DNA from 2 places in the Gracilibacillus xinjiangensis genome. Region 1 is predicted to be linked to the other one. Evidence: predicted binding sites of a transcription regulator. Region 1 holds the regulator's gene; the other holds the start of a gene.
What was found. Region 1 encodes CtsR, which represses protease genes until heat stress. Its sites were predicted from a motif close to ATGGTCAATAAAGGTCAAACA; they were not measured.
Positions count from the first base shown of each region.

Region 2: the regulator CtsR is predicted to act here: its motif matches at 2,315-2,335, upstream of clpP (ATP-dependent Clp endopeptidase proteolytic subunit ClpP).

Region 1 is NZ_JBHSDT010000009.1:67,772-73,342, forward strand. Features, by position in the region: gene clpC (ATP-dependent protease ATP-binding subunit ClpC) at 1-1,447, opposite strand, end outside; gene ACFOY7_RS18370 (protein arginine kinase) at 1,448-2,524, opposite strand; gene ACFOY7_RS18375 (UvrB/UvrC motif-containing protein) at 2,524-3,066, opposite strand; gene ACFOY7_RS18380 (CtsR family transcriptional regulator) at 3,079-3,543, opposite strand; gene ACFOY7_RS18385 (MgtC/SapB family protein) at 3,664-4,305, opposite strand; gene ACFOY7_RS18390 (GNAT family N-acetyltransferase) at 4,500-5,571, opposite strand, start outside.
Region 2 is NZ_JBHSDT010000008.1:1,256,058-1,261,628, reverse strand. Features, by position in the region: gene ACFOY7_RS17730 (gluconeogenesis factor YvcK family protein) at 1-181, shown strand, start outside; gene whiA (DNA-binding protein WhiA) at 204-1,154, shown strand; gene ACFOY7_RS17720 (HPr family phosphocarrier protein) at 1,357-1,611, shown strand; gene clpP (ATP-dependent Clp endopeptidase proteolytic subunit ClpP) at 1,652-2,248, opposite strand; tRNA gene ACFOY7_RS17710 (tRNA-Arg) at 2,509-2,581, shown strand; gene ACFOY7_RS17705 (L-lactate dehydrogenase) at 3,156-4,118, shown strand; gene ACFOY7_RS17700 (glutaredoxin family protein) at 4,201-4,443, shown strand; gene ACFOY7_RS17695 (sugar-binding transcriptional regulator) at 4,576-5,571, shown strand, end outside.

The DNA.
Region 1 (5,571 bases):
CAACACTAGCAATGTCTTCTACCCCAACTGCTGAATTTTCTTGCCCTTGTTTTTCTTTCCATTTCGATTCAGTATCCTCAAGTTCTTTCCTTAACTGCTGCTCATTATCGCGTAATGCTGCTGCTTTTTCGAATTCCTGACTTTGTACAGCTGCATCTTTTTCTTTTTTCACTTCTTCTAATCTTTGTTCCAATTCTTTTAAGTTAGGCGGTGTAGTATAAGAACGCAGGCGTACTTTCGATCCCGCCTCGTCTATTAAATCAATTGCTTTATCTGGTAAAAACCGGTCAGTAATATAACGGTCAGATAATCTGGCAGCAGCTTCAATTGCTTCATCCGTAATCGTGACACGGTGATGCGCTTCATATCGATCTCTTAATCCTTTTAAAATCTGGATCGATTCTTCTACTGTTGGCTCATCGACTTGAATTGGCTGGAATCTACGCTCCAGTGCTGCATCTTTTTCAATATACTTACGGTATTCATCTAATGTGGTTGCACCAATACATTGTAATTCACCGCGAGCAAGTGATGGTTTTAATATATTTGAGGCATCAATGGCACCTTCTGCTCCACCAGCACCAATTAACGTATGCAACTCATCAATGAACAAAATAACATTGTTCGCTTGGCGAATTTCCTCCATTACTTTTTTCAAACGGTCTTCAAACTCACCACGATATTTCGTTCCAGCTACTACTGTCCCCATATCTAATGTCATAACACGTTTGTCACGAAGGATCTCAGGAACTTCATTTTGCACGATTTGTTGGGCCAAACCTTCCGCTACAGCTGTTTTCCCAACACCCGGCTCCCCAATTAAAACAGGGTTATTTTTCGTTCTGCGGCTTAATACTTGTATCACACGTTCTATTTCTTTACTGCGGCCAATGACCGGATCTATATTTCCTTCTTTTGCTATTGCGGTTAAGTCTCGTGCTAAAGAGTCTAATGTAGGTGTTGTCGCACTATTATTCTGATTATTGCTTCTTCCATTAGAATTGTTATTCTCCGTACTTCCTAACAGCTGCAATACTTGCTGACGCGCTTTATTTAAGCTTACACCAAGGTTATTTAATACACGTGCCGCAACGCCTTCACCTTCACGAATCAAACCTAATAGAATATGCTCTGTTCCCACATAAGAATGACCAAGTTTTCTTGCTTCATCCATCGATAATTCAATTACTTTTTTCGCTCTGGGTGTATAATGGATCGTTTGAGAAACTTGATTGCCTTTACCAATTAATGATTCTACTTCTTCGCGAATCTTCTCGGCACCCAGACCAATTGCATGTAATGCTTTTGCAGCAATACCTTCACCCTCGTTAACAAGCCCTAACAAAATATGTTCTGTTCCAATATTATTATGCCCCAACCTAACAGCTTCTTCTTGAGATAATGCCAATACTTTTTGTGCTCTTTCTGTAAATCGACCAAACATCATTTAATATTCCTCCCTTTGCTCTAGCGTAAAGCGTTCCCTAATTAACGATGCTCTAAAAACATCTCTTTCATGCGGTGTAAGCATTCGCCTAGCGTATTGCTGCAAGAACGCTGGCTGTGTCAAAACCATTAATTCATTTAAAATAGATTTCGGTATATGATGAATATATTCCAGGTCAATACCAAGCCGTACGTCAGATAAACATTTGGCTGTTTCCTTTGATTCAATAATACGACTATGTTCTAAAATTCCATATGAACGGAATATTCGATCTTCTAACTCTAGTTCTGATTGTTGACGTAATAATGTCCGTGCCTGTCGTTCTTGTTCGATTAATTTCTCTACAACACTTGTCAAATCCTCGATCGTATCCTGTTCGGATCTCCCTAGTGTTACCTGGTTTGATATTTGAAAAATATTTCCTAATGCTTCACTGCCTTCACCATAAATCCCTCGAACAACAAGGCCTAACTGATTAATCGCTGGTATCATTCTATTTAGTTTCCTGGTCATCGCTAGAGCTGGTAGATGAATCATTACTGAGGCCCTTAGACCTGTGCCGACATTTGTTGGGCAACTGGTTAAGTATCCCCGCTCTTCATCAAACGCATAGTCGATTTTTTCTTCTAACCAATCATCAATATGAAAAGCTTCTTCTAACGCTCTTTCCAACTGAAAACCCGGGAAATACAATTGCATCCGAATATGGTCTTCTTCATTAATCATTATCGAAACCTGTTCATTTTTAGAGATTAACGCGGCACCGTATGTGGATTTATCAGCCAAATGAGGACTTATTAGGTGTTTTTCTACTAAAACTTGCTTTTCAATTGGTTTTAAGTCCGCCATCCTGACAAATTCTAATTGTTCATAGTTTGCAAAAGATTTTTGGTTAAATTCTTTTTCTAAGAAATATAGAATTCCATCTAAATGTTCCTGATTTGCAATTATTGGGAAGGGAGATTGTTCAAAGTTTCTTGCTAATCTTATTCTGCTGCTCATTACAATATCACTATCTGGTCCATCTTCCTTTAACCACGGACTAATTGCCTCATTAATAAATTGTTCCAATCCCATTAAACATCCCCCTCTCCACTTTGATTGAGAGTTTTCTCCATCTCTTTAATCTGGTCCCTAATTTTAGCAGCCTCTTCAAATTCCTCCTCTGCGATCAGCTGCTGTAACTTCCACCTTAATTCTTTCACTTTTCTGCGTGCAGAGATATCTTTTCCTACACGTTTTGGTACTTTTCCATGATGTGCTGTATTACCACTATGCACTCTTCTGAAAATCGGATTTAAGTGCTCCGAAAATGTCTGGTAGCATGATGCACAACCAAATTTGCCGACTTGCGCAAATTCCTGATAAGTCATTCCGCATTTTTCACATTCCATTTGCCGAGCAGCAGGTTTGTTATGGGTAGAGTGGTGTAACTTTTCTGGGTCAAAGTTAAACAAACCTGAAAGTAAGTTGTGCAAAGAATATGACTCATCGTCTGTGGTTACATAACCTTTTTCCTTTGCGCATTGGTGGCAAACGTGTATTTCCCGTTTTTCACCATTTGTTACTTGTGCGAAGTGAAGTGTTGCCGGATTTTGTTTGCATTCCTGACATTCCACGTAACCCACCTCCTAAATGTGGTACTTTAATGAATGTAACATTGCTGACATAACTCTTGCTCTTATCTCATCCCTTAATGGCAACTGAAAGGACAATGTATCTCTATCCAATGCTGCTAACATCAATTTTGCTTCTCTTTTTGTAATTAATTCTTCTTCTAGCAACCTTTCTAAGATATTGACTGCTTTTTGCTGTGATACTTTTGGTTGAATCATAACAATAATTTCATCAATTAATTTTGCTTTATCTTTATTAGTGACTCTGCTAATACGAATGTATCCACCGCCACCTCGTTTACTCTCAACTAGATATCCTTTTTCTAATGTAAACCTTGTATTTATTACATAGTTAATTTGAGAAGGTACACATTCAAAACGATCAGCAATTTCACTGCGTTTTATTTCGATAATTCTCTTTTGATTACTTTGCATCACATCTTTCAAATATTCCTCAATGATATCTGAAATATTTCGCATTTTCACTCACCCAATCTGACTTTGACTATATTTGACTATACTTTTATTATATCGGATGTTTTATTTGTTGCAACTATATTGTTCTTTAATATTATTACCTAGATAATCCATTTAAAAACATCAATGGAACCTCATTTTAATTTTCTCGACATTTTCCTGTTCTAATAGCCACTCATGAAGGCTTATCCCTTTTTTCTTGTGGGTAACATCTAAATACATTTTAATCTTGCGATAACCGCTTTGATCTTTAGTTATATCCAATTCTCGAATCTCGAGGGAAAAAGATTGAATTTGTTCAAGAAACTCTGAAGTATTTTTATCTTCGGAAAGTTTAATCTCAAAAACAATTTGGTGATTTTTTCTATGAATTATCTTCTCTAGTTTATTAAGCAAGACCAAGCTAATTAAGATGATAATAGTTGTGATGATTGCTTCTTTATACATCCCGATTCCAATAATTAATCCCAGCCCTGCTACCGCCCATATCGAGGCAGCTGTTGTTAACCCTCGAATTGTCCGGCCATTGACAATAATTGTACCCGCACCTAAGAAACCAATCCCTGAGATAACATATGACGGAATTCTTGCAGGGTCAAATTGAACGTTATTATAAGTCTCAATAAATTGCTCAAATCCATTAATAGATAAAAGCATCATTAGGCATGCACTAATACCTACTAATATATGTGTTCGAAAGCCTGCTGAATGGCGGTTCAACTCTCTTTCCAAGCCAATTAGTCCAGACAAAGTTAATGCAATCATTAATTTTGTGATTGATTCAATGAATTCTAAATCAAAGATATCTTCTAACAAATGACTACACCTCCAAGTTATATTCATATATACCCTAAATTACACGAATATATTTCTATTTTTATTACTTTTGGAGGTGGAATTCTTTCCCCTTTACTAAATCTTTTTTTAGGGACAAAAAAAGCCACTTCTTTTAAAAGCGACTAAAAAAAATCAGGAAAATAAGTATGTTTAATTGGTATCATTTTATCAAATTTTTCAATTGCGTTATAGCTGCCTTTAATTAAGGCCAATCTTTCTAATTCTAATGGCCTTTTATAACCTAACAGCATCTGAGTAAGCTGTTGTACCGAACAGCAAATAACATTTCTTGTGTCTGTTAGCTCATGGTCTAAACATGTAACCTTTTCATCTTGAATAATATAAGTCCCGTTATTGTCAGGGATAAATTCATCCTCTATAATCAGAGAAATAGAATCAGAAGAATGAATACTTATAAATTGATAGTTCTTTAGGAACTCAGGAACATCTACAATTCGTGCCATAAAGTATTTTTTTACAATCTGTTCAAAACGGGGCTCATCAAATAAGCAGGGGATAAAATCTTCGTCAGGTACTTTCATTTTAACTTTCTCTACCATTGAATCATGGTTTCCTATAAATTCAAGAACGAGTTTTAAGCTGTTTAAGGAGCGGTAGGCAATCTCTTCCACATATAGAACGCGATCCTTTACATGATAAAGAATATAGCTGTCAGGTTTATTATCCTGATCATAGCCTACTGCTATGACCATCTCCTTTTTAACTACTCTTTGTTTCCACCAATCTGTATCTCTTATTATTCCACCATTAAAACTTTTGATATAATCTATATATATACTTTCTAGTATGTTGTAATCTGCCTCAATTCTTTTAACATGCCCAAGTGCATTCCAGTTCTTTTGAAATTGCTTTATCGGAATCTCGTAGTCTCTATAGTTAAAGACAAGCTCATAGCCATATTTACGATAAAAGGGAACCGAGAATGGGTGCAAATAGGAAATAATATAACCTTCCTCCCGCATATTTAGAAGCGTATGCTTTAATAATTTTTTCACAATGCCACCTCTTCTAAATTCCGGCCATGAGGAGACAGAAGCTATTCCACCCATTTTCATGTCTTGTTCATTAATATGTACAGTAAGAGGTATCATGTGAACTTTTGCTGCCAGCTGGTTGTTCTCTATCCACCCCCAAATTTTGTGGCGGCCAGCTTCTGCTTCTTTTTCTGCTAAT
Region 2 (5,571 bases), on a different contig from region 1:
AATTGACCCTAATATGAAATTAGTCTATGCAGAAGAACAAGCAGAGCCAGTTAAATATGATTTAGATCGCCTGAAAAGCATAGGATTAGAAATTATTGAAGAGGATATTGTTAAAGTGAAAAACAATTCATTAAGGCATGATACAGAAAAAATTGCCAATCTTCTCGTTTCTTTATTGTAGGGGAAAAAATGGGGGGAGAAAGTTGTCATTTGCATCAGAGATTAAAAAAGAGTTAACAACTATTGAGAATGAGCCATGCTGCAACCATGCGGAACTTGCTGCATTAATTCGCATGAATGGCGCAGTATCTTTTTCAAGGCTTCATTATTCATTAGATGTCCAAACAGAAAATGCGGCCATCGCTCGCCGTATTTATACATTAATTAAAAGTCTTTATGGATATCCCGTCGAATTACTTGTGAGAAAGAAAATGAAATTGAAAAAAAACAATGTATATATTGTTCGAATGAATGAAGGTGTGAAAAATATGTTAGTCGATATGGAGATCTTGATTGAACCATATCAATTTATTCGTACAATATCAGATAAATATAAACAAAAAGAATGCTGCCGGAGAGCGTATTTGCGCGGGGCCTTTTTGGCAGGTGGTTCTGTAAACAATCCAGAAACATCATCTTATCATTTGGAAATATATAATTTTTACGAAGAACATAATCAAGCATTATGTGATTTATTGAATGACTATAACCTTCATGCGCGAGTTTTAGAGCGGAAAAAAGGCTTTATTGCCTATATAAAAGAAGCGGAAAAAATTACAGAATACTTAAATTACATTGGTGCACATCAAGCATTGTTTAAGTTTGAGGATGTTCGAATTGTAAGGGATATGCGTAATTCTGTTAATCGCTTAGTAAATTGCGAGACGGCAAACTTAAATAAGACAATCGGTGCAGCATTTAGACAAGTAGAAAACATCCGATATATTCAAAAAACAGTTGGACTAGAAGCATTACCTGATAAATTACGGGAAATAGCGGAATTGAGAATGGAGCATCAAGATGTTTCACTAAAAGAGTTAGGTGAAATGGTATCAGGCAGTAAAATCAGTAAATCAGGCATTAATCATCGCTTGAAAAAAATCGATCAATTTGCCGAACAATTACGTAATGAGAATGTTACAACAAATAATTAAAAGCTTACTATAATCCTCGAAGAACAGGTTATCCTCTTCGGGGATTATTTTTAATAAGCATGAAACATCAAAAGAGCAGTCCGGGCTTGTTAAAGACAATTATATATGTATCGAATTTAAAAATCGTTTTTATTGGTAATAAATAAGGGGATAGTATAGTATTATAATTATGGTAACGCTTACAAAGAGAGGGGCTTTAAAGATGGTGGAAAAAAATGTCATTATTGACGTAGAACCAGGTTTGCAAGCACGTCCTGCAGCTCAATTTGTACAAAAAGCTAACAGTTATTCTTCAGAAATTTTTATTGAAAAAGATCAAAAAAGAATCAATGCAAAGAGTATCATGGGTTTGATGAGCTTAGCATTAGCGAGAGGAAATGAAATTAAGCTGATTGCAGATGGTCCAGATGATCAAGAGGCACTGGAAGACTTAGCAAGCTTTGTTGAAGGAACATAAAACAGCAAAAAACCCAGCCACTAAAAGCTGGGTTTTCCTATTAGTTTAAATCAGCCGGCTTCTTTTCCATTACTCTATCAATTAGGCCATATTCTTTTGCACGTTCAGCTGTCATGAAGTTATCACGATCCGTATCTTTTTCGATTACTTCAAGTGGTTGACCTGTACGATCTGCTAAAATTTGGTTTAATTTTTTACGCATTTCTATAATACGGTTAGCATGGATTTGAATATCAGATGCTTGACCTTGAGTTCCGCCCAATGGCTGGTGAATCATTACTTCACTGTTTGGTAAGGCAAAGCGTTTGCCGGGTTCACCAGCTGCAAGAAGGAAGGCACCCATAGATGCTGCCATACCAATACAGATTGTTGATACATTTGGTTTAATGAACTGCATTGTATCATATATTGCCATACCAGCAGTGATTGATCCACCTGGTGAATTGATGTATAATGAAATATCTTTATCAGGATCTTCTGCAGCTAAGAATAGAAGCTGTGCAACAATACTGTTAGATACATTATCGTCAATAGCACTGCCCAGCATAATGATTCTGTCTTTTAAAAGGCGAGAGTAAATGTCATAGGCACGCTCACCACGGTTTGTTTGTTCAATAACTGTAGGGATTAAATTCATAAAAAAAATTCCTCCTTATGTTGCTTCTAAATTTAATAAATCTTTAACTATTTTCATCATAACTTAATGGTCAAATAAGGTCAAAAGATTTGAACCGCATTATGAACAATTATGTATTATAACAACATCTTTCCCTTTTTTCCCATTGTTTAAACAACTGTCTTGAACAGTTTATGAATGCTCATCTAGAAAAATGCGAAATTTACCATTGAAAAGATTGGGTGTATTAGTTATAATAAAAAATGTCGCTATTTAAATATGCGCTCGTAGCTCAGGGGATAGAGCAATGGTTTCCGGTACCATGTGTCGGGGGTTCAAATCCCTCCGAGCGCGTACTCTTTATTTTATTCCACTACAAAAATCTGCTGTTTCATTATCCACTGTATCAAACCATCCATATCATATCGATTGGACTTTATCCTCTGGTTTCAAAACCCTTTTCCATCTCTCTTGACAAAATTTTGATTGAGATATCTGGATAGCAAGGATGATAGTGAGAGTATAAAGCCGACTTTCCGTTGAATGATTCATAATAAATTCCCCGAATTTTAAGGATTTAGCTTAAGTGTTAGCTTATATCTACTTTCTATTGATTACTAAAAAATGCCATGTTGGATCCAACATGGCATGGATAATTTATTGTAAATTATCCATTGAGACTACCTGGCTCTCAAATTCATAAAGCACCAAAACAAGTACAAAATAAAAATCTAGATAATCCAGAGAAAGAATGAATTTTGAATACCTCTAAAAAAATTGGTGTCATGATTATCAAATGGTTCATAGTATTGAATAGTTGCTCAACATTTCACAATATTATCATATATCTGCCTTTTATCACCAATAAAAATAGGATATAGTAAGAATATATTCAAATGTTCTTCAATAATGTTTAGGGGTGATTTTGATGGCTGGTAAGAAAACAAAGTTAAGAAAAGTCGTAATTATCGGAACTGGATTTGTCGGAACAAGTTATGCATATGCATTATTAAATCAAGGAGTAGTAAATGAGTTAGTACTAATTGATTTAGATCGTGAGAAAGCAGAAGGTGAAGCAAGGGACTTGAATCACGGCATGGCTTTTGGCAATCCGATGAGAATAAGAACTGGTGACTATGAAGAATGCCATAATGCTGACCTTGTAGTAATTACAGCCGGTGCAAATCAACGCCCTGGAGAAACAAGATTAGACTTAGTGTCAAAAAATGCACAAATCTTCAAAGGTATTATAAACAAAGTAATGGATGTTGATTTTCAAGGGATTTTCCTTGTGGCAACAAATCCAGTAGACATTCTTACACAACTTACAAAAGAAATTTCCGGCTTGCCGAAAGAGCGTGTTATCGGTTCTGGGACCATTCTGGATACAGCAAGATTCCGCTATTTATTAGGTGAACATTTTGAGGTGGATCCCAGAAATGTACATGCATATATAATGGGAGAGCATGGAGATTCAGAATTACCTGTTTGGAGTCATGTACAGATAGGCGGTGTACCATTAAGCAAGTATGCGGGTATTACTGATTTTGATCAGCATGAACAGATGAAAGCAATATTTGAAAATGTTCGTGATGCGGCTTACCATATTATTAAGCGAAAAGGAGCAACATATTACGGGATTGGTCTTGGGTTAGTTCGTTTAACACGAGCAGTTTTGAATAATGAAAATGCAATTGTGACAGTGTCTGCTTATCTGGAAGGCCAATATGGATTAGAGGATATATATATAGGCGTACCCGCAATTCTGAATGAGAATGGTGTCAGAGAAATTATTGAATTAAACTTAACTGACAAAGAACAGGAGCAATTGCGAGATTCTGCAAAAATACTTAAAGAAATGGTAGAAGCAGGTAGAGAAGCAATAAAATGATCATCTTTTTCAACCATAGAGAAAAATGTGAGGAGATGGTGTGAAAAATCATTGTCTCCTCATAATGGAAGAGGGTATTGAATTGACTGTAAAATTATATGGAAAAGAAAATTGCTCCATATGTACGGATGCAAAAATGATTTTAGAGCTATTGCAAACAGAGTACTTTTTCGAAATTGATGAAATAGATATATATGAAGATGATACGTTATTAGAGAAATATCATCTCATCATTCCGGTGATCGAAGTAGAGGGAGAAATTGCCGATTTTGGAAAAGTGGATTACGATAAAGTGGCGAATTTTCTGAAAACTAAAAATTATTGACTAAAATAGTTGAGAAATTATAAACACTTTGATAGAATCATTTATGGAAGTTGATTTTTTTTAGTCTATGTGGGACGATTTTTGACTAGGAGGGACAAATATTTCCCGGTATCGAAAAAGGAGCGTTTCCGATTGAAGGAATTACTGGATATTCAAGAAAAATTGTTCCCAGATATTTTAGATGTCATGCAAAAAAGATATAAAATATTGCAATACATACAACGGATGCAGCCAATTGGACGCAGAAGTTTATCCGATAATCTTCAAATGAAAGAGCGTGTTATTCGATCAGAAACAGAATTTTTGAATAAACACGGCTTTATTGCAGTGACATCAAAAGGGATGCAAGTTACGGAAGAAGGAAATGCGGTCATTGAGAAATTAGCTGAGTTCATGAATGGAATTTCTGAATTTCGTGTTTTAGAATCACAGATTAAGGATAAATTACAATTGGAACAAGTATTTATCGTTGCGGGGAATAGTGATGAACAACCCTCTGTTAAAGAAGAATTAGGGAAAGCATGTGTACAGTTCCTTAATACTATATTAACTTCCAATCAAACGATAGCTGTTACAGGTGGTACATCGATGGCAGAAGTGGCTAATCAGATGAAACCATTATTACATGCACCAAAATGTACGTTTGTCCCTGCACGTGGCGGCTTAGGGGAACAGGTGGAAAACCAGGCTAACACGATTTGTGCACAAATGGCGAAGAAAGCAAACGGCAATTATCGTATGCTTTATGTTCCGGATCCGCTAAGTGAGGATTCATATCACTCTATAATCGAAGAACCGACAATTAAAGAGATCTTAGAAATGGTTCACGATGCAAAAGTTGTTCTTCATAGTATTGGTGATGCCTTCACAATGGCTAAGAGACGTAAAGCATCAGATAGCGTAATAGAAAAGTTAAGGTCAGGCAATGCTGTTAGTGAAGCTTTTGGCTATTATCTGGACGAACAAGGGGAAGTTGTTTATAAAGTTCGTACTGTTGGTATACAAATTGAAGAGTTGAAGCAAGCACAGTATGTTATTGCTGTTGCTGGTGGTAAATCAAAAGCAAAAGCGATCCAGTCATATTTTAAGCAAGGAAAAAGTAATGTGCTTATTACAGATGAGGCAGCA